3 regions of the Pseudomonas spirodelae genome follow, and region 3 is predicted to be linked to each of the others. Evidence: riboswitches for the same ligand, from Rfam matches in the RefSeq annotation. Region 3 holds a riboswitch; each other region holds the start of a gene.
The links. Region 3 has a riboswitch for cobalamin ahead of SOP97_RS16905 (energy-coupling factor ABC transporter permease). Riboswitches for the same ligand answer to the same signal wherever they lie in the genome.

Region 1 (5,641 bases), on a different contig from region 3:
AACACGACATGCATGGCCAGGTCGCGCGAGCCCAGACCTTGGGCGCTGGCTTGCCATTGCTCATGGTTATCCAGCGAGCAAATGGCTTGCAGTACCGGGATATCGCGGCGGAAAGGTCGCTCGCTCGGTGCTTCCGGGTTGGATAAGGCGAACGCGGTGGTGTTGATGATCAGCGCCGTGCCGGTGTCGTCCAGCCAGGTTTCGACCTGGGCCAGGCAGGCGGCCTCCTTGAGGCTGGCCACGGCAATCGGCAGCGGGTTGAGGCCTTGAGCCTGCAGGCGCTGACAGAACACATCGATAAAGCCGGTGTTCGCCGCCTGCACTTGAGTGCGATAAAACAGCAGCGCCACCACCGGCGCAGTCGCTTGCCAATTAGCCTGCCAGTCGGCCAAAACCGCGCGGGCCTGCTGCGGGTGATAGAGGCCCACGCGCGGCAACAGCTGCGGCTCGCCCCAGACATAGTCACGCTGCAGCCACTGGCTGGCGATGCAATTGAACAGCTGCCGCGCATTCTGCGCGCCGCCCTGACGGAGGAACTGCCAGAGCCGCTCGGCCTCAGCCAGCGGTACAGTGCTCAAGCCCATCAGCTCAGGGTCGGGATTGTCGCAGCCGGGCACCATGATCACCCGCGCACCGCGCTCGGCCAGCTCAACCAAACGCTCGATGCCGTAGCGCCAGTAACTGACGCCGCCGTGCACGGCAATCAGGATCACCTTGGCGTGTTGCAGCACCTGCTCGACATAGAGGTCCACCGAGGCGTGATTGCTCAACTGCGCCGGGCTGGCCAGACGCAGGCTGGGATAATCCTCGGGTAACTGCCGCGCCACCTCAGCCAACAGCGACAACTGTGAATCGCCGGTGCAGAGAATCACCAGCTCGGCCGGTGTCTGGCCGAGGTCGGCGATGCTGTCGACCGGTACTTGGCTGCCGGGCTGGGTGCGGATTAGATGCATGGGGGCTTAGTTCGCCAATGCCGCCTGCAATTCAGCGCTGATGACAGCCTGATCAAGATGCTGACCAATCACGATCAAGCGGCTGACCCGCACTTCGTCAGCCTGCCAGGCGCGGTCGAAGTGTTTGTCGAAGCGCTGGCCAACACCTTGCAGCAACAAACGCATCGGTTTGCCGGGAATCGCCGCGAAACCCTTGATGCGCAGGACGCCATGCTTGGCTACTGCGTCCTTCAATGCGCCCAGCAAGCGTGCTTCCTCGGCCTCCGGTAGTTCCACGTGGAACGAGTCGAATTCGTCGTGATCGTGCTCTTCATGGCCTTCCAGGTCATGGTGGGTCTTGCGGCCTTCGATGTGCAGCTCGGTTTCGCAGTTGAGGCCCAACAGCACGTTCAGCGGCAGTTCACCGCCATGGGCTTCGATGATTTTCACTGCCGGCGGCAACTCTTCCGCCACTTCGGCGCGCACCGCCGCCAGGGCGGCGGCGTCGAGCAAGTCGGCTTTATTGAGGATCACCAGGTCAGCGCTGGCCAACTGATCTGCGAACAGCTCATGCAGCGGCGATTCGTGGTCGAGGTTTGGGTCAAGCTTGCGCTGCTGATCGACCTGGTCAGGGAAAGCGGCGAAGGTACCGGCGGCCACGGCTGGGCTGTCGACCACGGTGATCACCGCATCAACGGTGCAGGCGTTACGGATTTCCGGCCAGTTGAACGCCTGCACCAGCGGCTTGGGCAGGGCCAGGCCGGAGGTTTCAATCAGGATATGGTCGAGTTCACCACGGCGCGCCACTAACTCGCGCATCACCGGGAAGAACTCTTCCTGCACGGTGCAACACAGGCAACCGTTGGCCAGCTCATAGACGCGGCCATTAGCCTCTTCTTCGCTGCAACCGATGGAGCACTGCTTGAGGATTTCGCCATCAATACCCAGCTCGCCGAACTCGTTGACGATCACCGCGATACGCCGACCGCCCGCGTTTTCCAGCATGTGGCGCAGCAAGGTGGTTTTACCGGCACCGAGAAAGCCGGTGACGATGGTGACGGGAAGTTTGCCGAGGGTTTGCATGGCGAGTCCTGCGTGACGTCGAAAGAAAGACGAGCAGGAGGCGGCACAGACATGACAGCCACGGGGCGTCAGCCAACACCACCGGATCACCCCGCCCGGTTGTCGAAAGCGTGACGAGGCAGGTCTCCTGGCTCACGATCTGCGCGCTGCGCGACCCTTCACCTTCCCGCCTGCGGCAGTGGTGTATCGAAGGGCTTTCGACCGTTCACAGTTGCGGGGGCAGCCAAGGCATTCACCTTGTTCCCTCTTAGCTTCAGCGGCAGAGCCGCGAAGAACCTCGAACGCGCCAAGGCTACGCAGACCATGACGGCCGGTCAATCACGGTTGACCGCTAAGAGCCGCCATGATCAGCTACGCCGCCGCAGAAACCGAGCGCCGTAGATCATGCCCAGCCCTGTCGATAATTGCCCCGCCGCTATTCAAGTGGTCGCCGGGCTCGGCTGTCGCAGCGGCTGCAGTATGGAAGATTTGCTCAGCCTGCTGCTGCACAGCTTGCAGGCACATGGCCTGACTGTGGATAACTTGGCGGGGCTGGCGAGCATCGCGCACAAGCGTGACGAGCCGGGTCTGCAGGCACTGGCCAATCGCCTCGGCCTGCAGCTGAGCCTTTTCAACTCGGCAGAACTGCAGCCCTATCAACCAGACGTGCAAAGCTCGCCGATTACCCTGGCCGCCACCGGCAGCCCGGCAGTCGCGGAACCCTGCGCCCTGGCGCTGGCCGAACGCCTGGGCGGCCAACCGGCCCGACTGCTTGGCGAAAAAACCCGCAACGCCAGTGCCACCTGCGCGCTGGCGTCGATTGCACCCAAGGATGTGTCATGACCGTCTACTTTATCGGTGCCGGCCCCGGCGACCCCGAGCTGATCACCGTCAAAGGCCAGCGCCTGCTACGCAGCTGCCCGGTAATTCTCTACGCCGGCTCGCTGGTGCCGGCAGCGGTGCTGGAAGGCCATAACGCTGAGCAGGTGGTGAACACGGCTGAGCTGCACCTGGATGAAATTATCGAGCTGATTGCCCAGGCGCACAGCAAAGGCCAGGACGTGGCCCGCGTGCATTCCGGCGACCCGTCGCTATATGGCGCGATTGGCGAACAGATCCGCCACCTGCGTCGGCTGGAAATTCCCTTCCAGATCATTCCCGGCGTTACGGCGACCGCTGCTTGCGCCGCCCTGCTGGAAAGCGAGCTGACCCTGCCCCAGGTGTCGCAGACACTGATTCTCACGCGCTACGCGAGCAAATCGAATATGCCCGAGGGCGAGGCGCTGGGCGACCTGGCCCGTCACGGCGCGACCATGGCCATTCACCTCGGCGTGGTACATCTGAGCAAAATCGTCACTGAGTTGCTGCCGCATTACGGCGCGGATTGCCCGATTGCCGTGGTGCACCGGGCCAGCTGGCCGGATCAGGATTGGGTCAGCGGCACCCTCGCCACCATCGAAGAACAGGTGTGCGCCAAGGGATTTCGCCGCACCGCGCTGATCCTCGTCGGCCGTGTGCTGCACGCCGAACAGTTCGCCGACTCGGCGCTGTATAACGCCGAGCATCGCCACCTGTTCAGGTCAGCGGACGATTAACAGGCTGCTAGAGATGAATCTCCGCAGCCTTGATCCCCAGTAACCGCAGCTCTTCGATCAAACCATTGAGGTCAGCGAAGGACTCCACCTGCTCCTGGTCATCAACCAGAAAGAAGCTGGTGCCTGCGCCTTTCTTCAACATCACAATCCATTCCCGGGTATTGGCCGGGTTGACGATGATATGTGTATCAAAGACCCCACCCTGAGCCTGCTTATTCTTTATATCTTCACGTTTCATCAGCTCGCCCCTGCTTATTCAACCGTTACCGATTTCGCCAGATTACGCGGTTGGTCGACGTCGGTGCCCTTGAGTACGGCCACGTAATAGGACAGCAGCTGCAGCGGAATGGTGTAGAGAATCGGTGCCAGGGCATCGTGGATATGCGGCATGTTCACCACGTGGGTGCCCTCGCCATTGCTCATGCCCGCCTGCTCATCGGCAAACACCAGCAGCTCGCCGCCACGGGCGCGGACTTCCTGCAGGTTGGATTTGAGCTTTTCCAGCAGTTCGTTGTTCGGCGCCACGGTCACCACCGGCATGTCGCTGTCGACCAACGCCAACGGGCCATGCTTGAGCTCGCCAGCCGGGTAGGCTTCGGCGTGAATATAGGAGATTTCCTTGAGTTTGAGCGCACCTTCCATTGCCACCGGATACTGCGCGCCACGGCCGAGGAACAGGCTGTGGTGCTTCTCAGCGAACAACTCGGAGACCTTCTCCACCACGCTGTCCATGGCCAAGGCTTCACCGAGGCGGGTCGGCAGGCGACGCAACTCTTCCACCAGCTCGGCTTCCAGGGTTTTATCCAGGGTGCCGCGCACCTGACCGAGGGACAGGGTCAGCAGCATCAGCGCGACCAACTGGGTGGTGAAGGCTTTGGTTGAGGCTACACCGATTTCCGGGCCTGCTTGGGTCAGCAGGGTCAGATCGGACTCACGCACCAGCGAGCTGATGCCGACGTTGCAGATCGCCAGGCTGGCCAGATAGCCACCCTGGCCGGGTGCATGCTCCTTGGCATTGCGCAGGGCTGCCAGGGTGTCGGCGGTTTCGCCAGACTGGGAGATGCTGACAAACAGGGTGTCCGGCTGCACCACCACCTTGCGGTAACGGAATTCGCTGGCCACTTCGATTTGGCAGGGAATCCCGGCCAGGCCTTCCAACCAATAGCGCGCGACCATACCGGCGTGGTAACTGGTGCCGCAGGCCACAATCTGCACGTTTTTTACTTTGCCGAACAACTCGGCCGCTTGCGGACCAAACGCCTGCACTAATACATGATCTGTGCCCAGACGGCCTTCCAGGGTGCGCTGCACGACCTTGGGCTGCTCGTGGATTTCCTTAAGCATAAAGTGGCGGTACTCGCCCTTGTCGGCGGCTTCCGCACCCTCGTGGTATTGCACGCTCTCGCGCGTCACAGGCTCACCGGAGGCATCCCAAATCTGCACGCTGTCGCGCTGGATTTCGGCGATATCGCCTTCTTCCAGGTACATAAAGCGGTCGGTGACCTGACGCAGGGCCAGCTGGTCGGAGGCGAGGAAGTTCTCACCCAAACCCAAACCAATCACCAGCGGGCTACCGCTGCGCGCCGCGATAAGACGGTCAGGCTGCTTGGCACTGATCACCGCCAGGCCGTAAGCGCCGTGCAGTTGCTTAACCGCCAGTTTGAGGGCGGCGGTCAAATCAGGCTGAGATTTGAGGGTGTGATCGAGCAGATGGACGATCACTTCGGTATCGGTGTCGGAGCTGAACGTGTAACCGAGGCCTTTGAGCTGAGCACGCAGTTCTTCGTGGTTCTCGATAATGCCGTTGTGCACTACCGCCAGTTCACTGCCGGAGAAATGCGGGTGGGCATTACGCTCGCTTGGCGCACCGTGGGTGGCCCAACGGGTGTGGGCGATACCCAGGCGACCCGCCAGCGGCTCCTGGCGGAGTGCCGCTTCCAACTCACTGACCTTGCCGACACGGCGACTGCGGTACAGTTCGCCCTGATCGTTAAGCAACGCCACACCGGCGCTGTCGTAACCGCGGTATTCCAGGCGCTTGAGGCCTTCAAC
Region 2 (5,641 bases), on a different contig from region 3:
CTGCCCACCCCGACATAAAACGTCATGTTGGACAAAAAGCGCGGGTAGTATTCGGCGATACGCGGCAGCCAGGCCGCTAGGGTCGGCTCAGGATAACGGCCGGAGAAGAAGTAGAAACCACCGCCGGAAATCAGGTAGCAGACAAAAGCGCTGACCGCGACAACAGCCGCCAACAGCAACAGGCTCTGCAAGGTGTCACGATGCCAGCCGGCATACAGTCGCCCGCCCAGCCACAGGCTGGCGTAAGCCGGCACCAGCATCCAGTAAGCGGGCGACAGGCACCAGTCACTCACCGTACCGCTGGTCATCATAGAGAAGTCCAGGGCACTGGCCAGCACAAACAGGCCAGCAAAAACCCAGCGTGGTCGCAACAGCACGCCGGCCAGGAAAAACACCGCCCAGGAGGCGCTGGGCAGATTGATGCTGGCGAAGTGACTGCCACGCGTCATGGCCAGCAGCAACGCCAGAGCGATGCCCGTCAGCAGCTGAGCACGGGTTGAAAGAATAGGCATGGGTATCTCCTCAGAGCGCTTGGTAGCGCAGGGTCAAGTAAAAGGCGCGGCCAGGTTGTTCGTAGGTCTGCGCCGTTTCGTAGTCACGGTCGAAGAGGTTGCTGACCTTAGCCTGCAGACGCCATTCGCTGTCGATGTGGTACTCGCCACGCAGATCGACCAAGGCATAGCCGGGCAGGCGTGAATCTTCGGTATTGCTGGCGTCGTTAAACCGCTGGCTGGCAGCGAACAACGTGGCACCGACGCCAAACGAGCCGATGCGGCGGTCGGCGTCGATATTGAAAGTGCGCTTGGCTCGACGCGCCAACTGATGCCCATGGTTTTCCTGGCTGCGGTCCTGCGGGTCGAGCAGCGTCAGGGTGGCTGCCAGGTCCCAATTCTCTAGCTGCGTACGCACACTCGACTCGAGGCCGCGAATGCGTGCGGACTCGACGTTCTGTGGACGCATCGGCTTACTGCCGGCCCAAACAATCAGGTCGTCGATCTGGTTTTCAAAAACGCTGAGACGCCATTCACCCCAGCCAGCACCGCCCTGCAGGCCGAGTTCGTAGTTTTCCGACTTTTCCGGTTTAAGGTCGGGGTTACCCGCGGTGGAACCGCTGTTCGGGGTATACAGGTCGTTAAAGGTCGGCGCACGGAAGGCGGTGCCGTAGGCAGCACTCAACGTCAGGCGCTCGCTGAGCTCATAGCTCCAGCCTAGGTTGCCAGTATCGTGCTCGCCGAACTGCTGGTTGTCGTCGCGGCGCAACCCAACGGACACGCCATGTCGACCGAAACGGCCCTGGTACTGAGTGTAATAACCGCGATTGTCGCGGGAGTCCTCAGCATAGGTGTCGGATGTGTCGATGCGGTCCTGCTGGTAATCAAAACCCAGGCTCAACAGTTGCTCGGGCGTCAGGCTAAAGTCGTTCTGCCAAGCAAAGGTGTAGCGCTCGGTGTCGAAGCGCGAGTAAAAACCACCATCACGGAAGTTGTCGGTGCGATCTTCGCTGTGACCGGCCTGCAAGGTCACATCCCAGGGCTCTAAGGGAGTGAAACGGGCACGACCGCCAAGCACCTGTTGCTCTCCATCGGCATAGCTGTAGCGCCCGGTTTTGCCGGAGCTGCTGCGCAGGTCTTGGTCGCTGTGGATGCTCGATTGCATCCAACTGCCGTCCAGTTCCAGACCGTTGACGAAGCGGTAGCCACCACGCAGTGAACCGGCCAGCTGGCGATAGCCATCGGCGTCTGGCTCGTAGGCACCTGCGGCACTAGGTCGGTAAGCGCGGGCATTAATCCCGTCGGTATCTTCGCTGCTCACGCCAAGGTCAAACCAGCCGTTCTGCGAACCACCGGCCAGGCCAGCATTAGCGCTGGAGCTGGAGCGCGTGCCGGTACCCAAAGCCAGGTAAGGTTTGAGCCCCTGCTTTGCGCCGCGCCGGGTGAAAATTTGAATCACCCCGCCAAGCGCCTCGGAACCATACAGACTGGAACGCGGGCCGCGCACCACCTCAATGCGTTCGACCAGCGCCAATGGAATGTCCTGCAGGGCGGCAGCACCAGAGGTGGCGGAACCCACCTTAACCCCGTCAATCAGCACCAATAGTTGCTTCTCGCTGGTACCGCGCAGGTACAACGAGGTGCTTTTGCCGCGGCCGCCGTTGCTAACGATCTGCACGCCAGCCAGACCGCGCAGCATGTCAGGCACGCTCTGTGCCTGGCTGCGCTCGATATCTTCACGGGTAATCACACTGCTCGACGCCACCGAGACCAACGGCGTAGCCGTTCGCGTGGCGGTGACCACCTGCTGAGCGAGGTTGAGGGGTTCTGCTTGTGCAGTTAAAAAAGGACTACAGCCCAGCCATAAAAGAACGGCCGGACGTTTATAAAAGGTGCGAAACAATGCCTGATTCTCCATCGCGCCGCCCGCGCGATACTGCTGAATAAAACATTGGGAGAACAGCATAGGCAGATAGAGCAGCAATACAGCCACATCAGCCCGGCAACGCCCTCCGCAATGCCGTGGATGCAGCAGGCCGGTCTCCGGGCTTACGAGTGGAACCTTGAGGTTCCTGGATCGCGCCTTCCCATGCCGGTGGGCACAGTGGCTAGTGGCGATCTTTGACTCGTTTACCGTTGCGGGGGCAGCGCCGGAATAGTTGCGTGGTTAACACGAAACGCACCGGCTTCCCTGTTTCACCCTTTGAACGCTATGCGTTTGGGGCACCTGTTGCAGGCGCGCAGGGTAGAGACTTGCATACAGAGCGTCAACGCATAACGCCGCGCATAGCACCGACGCCTCACGTGCCACTCAATGCCGCGGCATAAAACCCGCCGGCTTGCTTGCCAACCACTCAACAAAGGTACGCAAGCGTTCATCACTGAGCAGGCTGTCACGATTGTTGTAGATCAGCGCCAGCTCTTTTTCGCTGAACAGCCGGTGGATCTGGTTGTGACAGGCACGGCACACCCAGAGCGTGGCGCTGATGCGCTCATTTTTGCCGAAGCGCTTTTGTACGTAGACCTTGTTATGCAGCGCCTTGGGGATCAAGTGATGGCGCGTCAGCAGCGCCGCGCGGGCGCAGAGTTCGCAGGCATCGGGTTGTTCGGGCAGACGAATCGGTTCAGGCATACAGGCAACGGCGGGTCAGCGTTTACGGCACAGGCTCAGGCCATCGCCGAGCGGCAGCAGCGACAGGTCGATGCGCGGATCATCACGCAGCGCCAGGTTGAGCGCCTGAATCGCTCGGGTGTCAGCGCTCTCGGGGCACAGCTCAAGTACCCGACCACTCCACAGGGTGTTGTCGAATAGGATCAGCCCACCCTGACGTACCAGGCGCAGGGCGTGCTCCAAATAAGCCGGGTAGTTGGCTTTATCGGCATCGATAAACAGCAGATCAATTCGCCCTGCCAGCCCCTCAGCAGCAAGCGCCTCAAGTGTTTGCAGCGCCGGCGCCAGCCGCAGCTCAATACGCTCAGCGAGGCCCGCCTCAGCCCAGTAACGTTTGGCCGTGGCGTTGTAGTCGCCGGGAATATCGCAACAGATCAAGCGGCCATCGCTCGGCATGGCCTGGGCCATGCAGATAGCGCTGTAACCGGTAAAGGTGCCGACTTCGACAATCCGCCGCGCGCCGATCAGCTGTACCAATAAGGTCATAAACTGGCCCTGCTCGGGGGCGATTTGCCAGCGTGAATGAGTCAGCAGAGCGGTTTCGTCGCGCAGACGCTTGAGCAGTGGCGTCTCGCGCAGCGATACATCCAGCAGGTACTGATAGAGATCAGCATCGAGATTAAGCGTTTGAGTGGTCATAAAAGCCCCTCTACAAATACTCTGGGCTGGGCCTCAGGGGTTACCCGCCAGCTCTGGGGTGAACACGCGCTTGGCATTCAAGTAAGTACGCTGCCAATACGTATTACTCAGGCTGTCCAGGCGCACAGTGCCGCCGCTGGAGGGCGCATGCACGAAACGGCCATTGCCGACATAAATACCCGCATGGCTGACCTGGCTGCCGCCACTGGTGGCAAAAAACACCAGATCACCGCTTTGCAGCGCGTCGCGCCCAATGCCCGGTGCGCGCATGCTGATCAGCTCACGGGTAGTGCGCGGCAGCTTGATGCCTGCGGCATCGCGGTAAACAAAACCGATCAAGCCGCTGCAATCGAAGCCGCCTTCGGGGGTATTACCGCCATAGCGATAGGGCGTGCCCACCAAGCCCAACGCACGAAATAGCACATCATCAGCATTGCCGTTAAAGCTGCTGATGGGCTGATAAACAGTGGGTTGCGGGGTTGGCGCGGGCGCTTGACTCGCGCAGGCGCTAAGCAGCGCGGCCAACACAATCAAGCTGATACGGGAGAATGCGGTCATGGATAAGGCGATCCTGAGCCGGGATGCGCCCTACTCTGCCGGCTTGCACATGCGAGTGCAAGCTTTAGCTTTGCTTGGCAGGTTGTTGAAATCTATCGATATGCGTCAGACAGGATGCTGGCTGCAGCGGCCTTAACGTTGCGGCCGCTGCACGCCGCACTCAAGGGTTACGTACGAGGGACTCGGTTGGCGCCAGCGCCAAGGCCCGCTTGGCCTCGATAAAGGTGCGCTTCCAGTAGCGATCATCCAGGCTATCGACCCGCACACCGCCGCTGCGACTGCTGGAAGAATGGATGAATTGATCATCGCCCATATAGATGCCGGCATGGCTGACGCGACCACGGCCGTTGGTGCTAAAGAACAGCAGATCGCCCGGCTTAAGGTCATCACGCTCCACCAATGGGGCGTCGATATTGATCATGTCGCGGGTCGAGCGCGGCAACTTCAGGCCGGCCTCTTCTTTAAACAGGTAACCGATAAAACCGCTGCAATCGAAGCCGGAACTTACCGAGCCGCCGCCAAAGCGATAGCGCGTACCTACCAGTGACAGACCGTGGGACAGAATGCCGTCAGCCAGTTGCGGGAGTTTGTAGGCCTTTTCTTCGGTGAAATCGCCAAGGGCGGCTTCTTTGGCTTGCTCATCAAACTCGGCAAGGTCTGTCGAGGAGAACACTGAAGATTGAGTGGTCAGCTCCGGTTGCGGAGCATGGTTGGCGCAGGCGGCCAGGACCAGGGAAAGTGCGATAGGCACGAGGGGTGCGAGGCGTTGGAGCATGGGCACGACCGTGTCGGTTGATTTCACAAGAGCGCGACTATGCCCTCTATGACATGCATTTGCAAATTCTATGGCTCTAAATGTGACTCAGTAGTTCTGGCAAAACATCTAAAGCGCGCCCTTGCAGATGGACATCCACCCTATTGCTCAGGTCGCTGCGCTGCGGGTTGATATCGGCGGTGAATCCTCCTGCTTGCCGGGTGCGCAGCAACGGCTCGACGATGTAGGGAAAGCTGGCGCTGGTGCCGACGCTGATAACGACATCAAAGCCCTTGCCTAACTCGGCATACAGCGAAGCGATGGCCTGCTCCGGCAGCATTTCTCCAAATAGCACCACGGGCGGGCGCAGTATGCCGGCGCATTGCCGGCATTTGGGTGGCAGCGGCCGCTGCAAATGCGCGGCCAGTTCGGCATCTACAGCGCCACAAGACTGGCAATACAAGGGTGCCAGCTCGCCGTGAATCTCGATCACCCGCTCCATCGGGCTGCCTGCCGCACGGTGATAGC
Region 3 (5,641 bases):
GCCTTTCTCACCCTGGCTTACACCACTAAAGGGCTGACCTGCTTTCTGCTGCCGCGGCATCGCCCGGACGGCACGCGTAACGAGTTCTACATCCAGCGCCTGAAGAACAAACTGGGCAATTGGTCGAACGCCTCCAGCGAGGTCGAATTCCGTGGCGCACTGGCTTGGATGGTCGGCGAAGAAGGGCGCGGCGTGCCGACGATTATTGAGATGGTCGCGCTAACCCGCTTCGACTGCATGATCGGCTCCAGCGCCCTGATGCGTCAGGCGCTGACCCAGGCCGCGCATCACTGCGCCCATCGCCAGGTCGGCGGTCGCGTGCTCAGCGAGCAGCCGCTGATGCAGAACGTTCTGGCCGACCTGGCTCTGGAAAGTGAGGCGGCGCTGGCGTTAACCCTGCGCATGGGCAAAGCGCTGGACAATCCGCACGACGAACAGGAGGACAAGTTCGCCCGGCTGGTCACCGCCGTGGGCAAGTATTGGATCTGCAAGCGGGCGCCAGCGATGATCAACGAGGCCGCCGAATGCATGGGCGGTGCCGGTTACGTTGAAGACACCATTCTGCCGCGTCTGTACCGCGAAGCACCGGTTAACTCGACCTGGGAAGGCTCGGGCAATGTGCAGTGTTTAGATGTGCTGCGCGCGCTGTCCAAAGAGCCGGGCGTGCTCGATGCGCTGTTTGTCGAATTGGGCGATGGCCATGGTGATGCGCGTTTGAAAGCCCATATCAGCAAGCTGCAGGCGGACTTTCGCGACACCGCCGACATCCAGTATCGCGCCCGTCAACTCACGGAAGATGTAGCCCTGGCGCTGCAAGCCAAGTTGCTGCTGGAGGCCGGTCATGCCGCGGTATCCGATGCCTTTATCGCCAGCCGTCTGGGCGGCCAAGGTGGCCGGGTTTATGGCACGTTGCCGCGCGGTATTGATGTCGACGCTCTGATAGCGCGCGGTGCAGCGCATCTGCTTTAGGGCTTCGACCTCTCTAGCATGGGTGTTTGTGCGAATTGTGGGGTGCGCCTGAAACTTCAGTCGGGCCCTGCTTCGGGTTCTGTCATTTCTGCGTGCAGCCGGGTAAGGTGGCCGCCGATGGTTCCGCAGCGTGTTACGCGAGTGGATGAAAAGGGAACATGGTGGGTACAGCAACACGTACCGAAGCCATGGCTGCCCCCGCAACTGTAAACGGTGAGCGACGCCCATATGCCACTGGCCGCAAGGTTGGGAAGGCGGGTGAAGTATTAAGCCGTGAGCCAGGAGACCTGCCATCGACGCCGGGCACGATGCCCAATCCCTCAATCCAGATCATCGCGCGGTGGGCGCGGTACAGGAATCTCTATGCACATCGAACCCGAAGTTGTTACTGGCGCCAAACTCTTCCTCAGTTATGCCACCGCCGCAGGTGCCCTTGGCCTCACGGCCAAACTTGCCTTCGACAGCATCCGCAGTAACGGCGGCGTTGCCGCTCTGGCCTTGCGTAGCCTGCTGACCACTGCGTTGGTGTTCTGTTTCTTCGAAGTCTTCCCGCATCAGGCGGTGGGCGTTTCCGAGGTGCACCTGATCCTCGGCTCGACCCTGTTGCTGCTGTTCGGCGCGGGTGCAACGGCTGTCGGTCTGTCGCTTGGTCTGCTGCTGCAGGGTCTGCTGTTCGCGCAGTTTGACCTGCCGCAATACGGCATGAACGTCACGACCTTGCTGCTGCCATTATTCGGCATCCACCTGCTGGCCAAGCGCATCATCGCGCCGGGCACCGCCTATGTGGACCTCTCCTACAAGCAGGCCCTGGCACTGTCGACGGCCTATCAGGGTGGCATCGTTGCCTGGGTGGCTTTCTGGGCGGTCTATGGCAACGGTTTCTCCGGCGAGAACCTGGTGGCAGTAGGCAGCTTCGGTCTGGCCTATATGAGCGTGATCCTGATCGAGCCACTGGTCGACCTTGGCGTGCTGGCCGCTGCCAAGGCGTTCTCTGGTTATAGCCGCGCTCCGCTGTTCAATACACGCCTGCACCAGCCAGCCTGATCAGTCCCTGCCAGCTTGCTGGAGTTGCGCTTCAGTGGCCCGGACGGGCTGCTGATGCGCAGCTTAGCCCTAGGCTGAACAGTGATCGCCTGCCAGTTAAGGCTGCCTTGGCGTGTGGTAAAACGCGCCGCGCGGCTTAATACCTGGCGCAGTTGCTGCGCGTTGGCGGTGCTGGTTGCTTGGTTTGCCCCATGGGTATGCCGGGCACGTGACCCGCTGGCGCGCTGCCCCCATAACCGCTGCTCAAGAACTTGCAGGCGCTGCTCAAGTAGCCTGCCTGCGCAGGCAACGCCGCGCTATCGCCCGTGCCGCGTATCAGGGCAAGATAGAGCCATTCTGTTCAGCCAGGAAGGTGCCTTGTGAACCCTTGTTCCGATGACTTTATTGTTGCCAATACCGCTGAAGAGGCGGTGGATCGACTGGCCGCCCTGCATCTGCACGCGACTAGTGGCTTGAGTGCGGCGCTTAAGCGCTACTTGAAAGAGCGCATCAAGCCCGACGCCGCTGAGCAGTGCCAGTTCCGTTATCCCGAGTTGCGCCTGACCTACCTCTGTCAGGGCGAGGCGCCGACCACGGTGCGCGCCTATGCCAAGGTGCAGGTGCCCGGCACCTACAGCGTCACCGTGACTCATCCGGCGGCGTTCCGTAAGTACCTGCTGGAGCAGTTGTGCCCGCTGATGAATGACTTCACCGTGAAGGTCGAGGTGGGCGTCAGCCAGCAGAATATTCCTTACCCTTATGTGGTGGAGCAGGGCGATGAGCTGGCCGGCTCCGGGGTGACGGCAGCCGAGTTGGTGCGGGTATTTCCCAGTACCGACTTGTCTGCGGCCACCGATGGCACCGCCGACGGTTTGTATGACTGGGAAAACACCGACCCGCTGCCGCTGGCGCTGTTCGATGCTGCGCGGGTGGACTTCTCTCTGCGTCGTCTGGTGCATTACACCGGCAGCGACTGGCGCCATGTACAGCCGTGGATTCTGCTGACCAACTACCACCGCTATGTTGACCAATTTATCCGCCATGGTCTGGACATGCTGGTCGGTGAGTCGCGGTTCACCCGTATGGTGCTGCCGGGCAATGTGGTGATCCAGCGCGGCATGGCCGAAGGCGAAATGCAGGCGATTATCGAGAATGTCATCTGGCACCGTTACCAGATGCCGGCCTATCACCTGCAGGCGGATGATGGTCACGGCATCACCCTGGTCAATATCGGCGTCGGGCCCTCCAACGCGAAGAACATCACCGATCACCTAGCCGTGCTGCGTCCGCATTGTTGGCTGATGATCGGCCACTGCGGCGGGCTGCGGCAGTCGCAAACCATCGGCGATTACGTGCTGGCTCACGCCTACATGCGCCGCGACGGCATTCTCGACCGCGTATTGCCGCCGCATATTCCCCTGCCGGCCCTGGCCGAAGTGCAGCAGGCATTGCAGGCGGCGGCGCGACAGGTGACGGGTGAAGAGGGTGATGAATTGAGGAAGCGCCTGCGCACCGGCACCGTGCTGACCTACGACGACCGTAACTGGGAGTTGCGCTGGGCGCAGGAACGGCCGCTGATCAACCTGTCGCGCGCCGTGGCAGTGGACATGGAAAGCGGCACCGTCGCCGCGCAAGGCTATCGCCTGCGGGTGCCCTACGGCACCTTGCTGTGTGTCTCGGATAAACCGCTGCACAGCGAGATCAAGTTGCCGGGCGCGGCCGGGGCGTTCTACGAGCGCGCGGTGACCCAGCACCTGCACATCGGTATCACCGCCCTGGACCTGCTGCGTAACCAGCTCAACTCGCTGCACTCGCGCAAGCTGCGCAGCTTTGATGAGCCGCCGTTTCGTTGATGCAACAGGCGTCAGCTCAGGCGTAGATGAAAAATCGGGAAGGGCCGCCCGCCGTCATCCAGCGGTGAGCGGCGGTCCACCACGAAGCCCTGACTCAGGTAGAACCCCAGTGCTTTGGGGTTCTGTTCGTTGACGTCCACTTGCGTCGCGCTCAGATGCGTCACTGCATGCTTGAGCAGTGCGCGACCAACGCCTGTGCCGTGGCTCAGTGGGTCGACGAAAAGCATTTCTACCTTGCCCTCGGCATAGCCGAGAAACCCGCTGATATTGCCATCCTCGCCACGGATGCAGCTGAGCTGAACCTGAGGGAAGTACTGCCCAATCAGTAAGGGTTTGAGCAGCTGAATGTCGTGCTCTTCGAGAAAGTCATGGGTGGCGCGTACGGCGGCTTCCCATACCTCAAGCAGGCGCGGGAAGTCGGTGGTACTGGGTGTTTCGATCGGGTACGGCATGGGGGCTCATGAGGCGGTAAAAAAGGGGCAAATCATGCGGCTGATTTACCCCGGCTGTCACTTGCTGGCGTCGAGCACCACGCGGTAACGCGCTTTACCGGCGCGCAGGTGGTCGATGGCCTCGTTGACCTTACTCATGGGGAAGTGTTCGACCTGCGGCAGGATCTGATGGCGGGCGCAAAATTCGAGCATTTTCGCCATGTTGGCCGGCGAGCCAACGGGCGAGCCGGACAGGCTCTTCTGCTTGGGAATCAGGTTAAACACATGCACCGGAATCGCGCTGGGCACGATGCCGACAAAGTGCAGCCGGCCTTTGCCACGCAGGGTGCCAATCATGGCGTTCCAGTCCAGGTCAGCGCTGGCCGTTACCAGCAGGAAGTCCAGGCTGCCGGCAATCGCTTTCAGCGCAGCGCTGTCGGTGGAAGCGACTACGTTGTGTGCGCCCAAGCGCTTGGCTTCATCCTGCTTGCTCAAGGACGAGGTGAAAGCGGTGACTTCGCAACCCCAGGCATTCAAGAAGCCCAGCGCCAAGTGGCCGAGACCACCGATGCCAACCACGCCGACCTTGTCGGTGGGTTTTACGTCGAAATCCAATAGCGGGCTGAACACCGTGGAGCCGGCGCAGAACAGCGGGCCGACCAGGGCCGGGTCAAGGCCGTCCGGCAGCGGCAGCGCCCAGGCCCAGTGGCTGCGCAAACGGTCGGCAAAACCGCCGTTACTGCCGACAATCGTCGGTTTCACCGTGCCGCAGAGTTGGTGCGCACCTTCCATGCACGAGCTGCAATGCATGCAGCTGCCCTTGTACCAGCCGATGCCCACGCGCTGGCCGAGCTTCAGGCCACGCGCTTGTTCGCCGAGGCGGACGATGGTGCCAACCACTTCATGGCCGGGGATAAAGGGGTAGCGGGCATTGCCCCATTCGTTGTCGATCATCGACTGGTCGGAATGGCAGATGCCGCAATACTCCACCGCCACTTCGACTTCTTCAGCGCCCAGTGGGCCGGGGTCGTAGCTGAACTGTTCGAGGGCGGCGCCAGGGGCTTTGGCAGCCCAGCCGGTAAAGGTATCGACAATCGAATCGGACGAACTCATGACAATTAGCCTCGGTGCGGAGAACAGGACCCAGCCAGCATAGCCGGGTCTACCGAGGGCGTGCGCCTGCATAAGTCTGGCTGATAGTTGTACGGCGGCCTCGGTTACACTGGTCGCCTTGTACGGTTTACCTGGATTACCTATGTCGCGTCCGCCTCGCCCCGCCTCACCGCGTCGTCCCACCGGCAAACCGGCTGTTCGCCGAGTAGCCAAGGCGCCGCCGGCCGAGCCGCGGTTATTGCTGTTGAATAA

Region 1: linked by a shared signal. The riboswitch ahead of cobW (cobalamin biosynthesis protein CobW) and the one ahead of SOP97_RS16905 (energy-coupling factor ABC transporter permease) in region 3 are both predicted to bind cobalamin.
Region 2: linked by a shared signal. The riboswitch ahead of btuB (TonB-dependent vitamin B12 receptor) and the one ahead of SOP97_RS16905 (energy-coupling factor ABC transporter permease) in region 3 are both predicted to bind cobalamin.

The regions. Positions count from the first base shown of each region.
Region 1 covers NZ_JAYEET010000036.1:129,873-135,513, forward strand. Annotated here, with positions in the region: gene cobN (cobaltochelatase subunit CobN) at 1-953, opposite strand, end outside; gene cobW (cobalamin biosynthesis protein CobW) at 960-2,015, opposite strand; cobalamin riboswitch at 2,117-2,310, opposite strand; gene SOP97_RS11385 (cobalamin biosynthesis protein) at 2,400-2,837, shown strand; gene cobM (precorrin-4 C(11)-methyltransferase) at 2,834-3,589, shown strand; gene SOP97_RS11395 (hypothetical protein) at 3,597-3,827, opposite strand; gene glmS (glutamine--fructose-6-phosphate transaminase (isomerizing)) at 3,842-5,641, opposite strand, start outside.
Region 2 covers NZ_JAYEET010000057.1:104,055-109,695, reverse strand. Annotated here, with positions in the region: gene SOP97_RS19560 (hypothetical protein) at 1-512, opposite strand, end outside; gene btuB (TonB-dependent vitamin B12 receptor) at 523-2,409, opposite strand; cobalamin riboswitch at 2,509-2,737, opposite strand; gene SOP97_RS19550 (hypothetical protein) at 2,803-3,123, opposite strand; gene SOP97_RS19545 (O-methyltransferase) at 3,139-3,801, opposite strand; gene SOP97_RS19540 (C40 family peptidase) at 3,835-4,359, opposite strand; gene SOP97_RS19535 (C40 family peptidase) at 4,520-5,134, opposite strand; gene SOP97_RS19530 (NAD-dependent deacylase) at 5,211-5,641, opposite strand, start outside.
Region 3 covers NZ_JAYEET010000051.1:29,641-35,281, forward strand. Annotated here, with positions in the region: gene SOP97_RS16900 (acyl-CoA dehydrogenase family protein) at 1-969, shown strand, start outside; cobalamin riboswitch at 1,071-1,278, shown strand; gene SOP97_RS16905 (energy-coupling factor ABC transporter permease) at 1,333-2,013, shown strand; gene amn (AMP nucleosidase) at 2,373-3,845, shown strand; gene SOP97_RS16915 (GNAT family N-acetyltransferase) at 3,857-4,297, opposite strand; gene ahr (NADPH-dependent aldehyde reductase Ahr) at 4,355-5,389, opposite strand; gene SOP97_RS16925 (pseudouridine synthase) at 5,532-5,641, shown strand, end outside.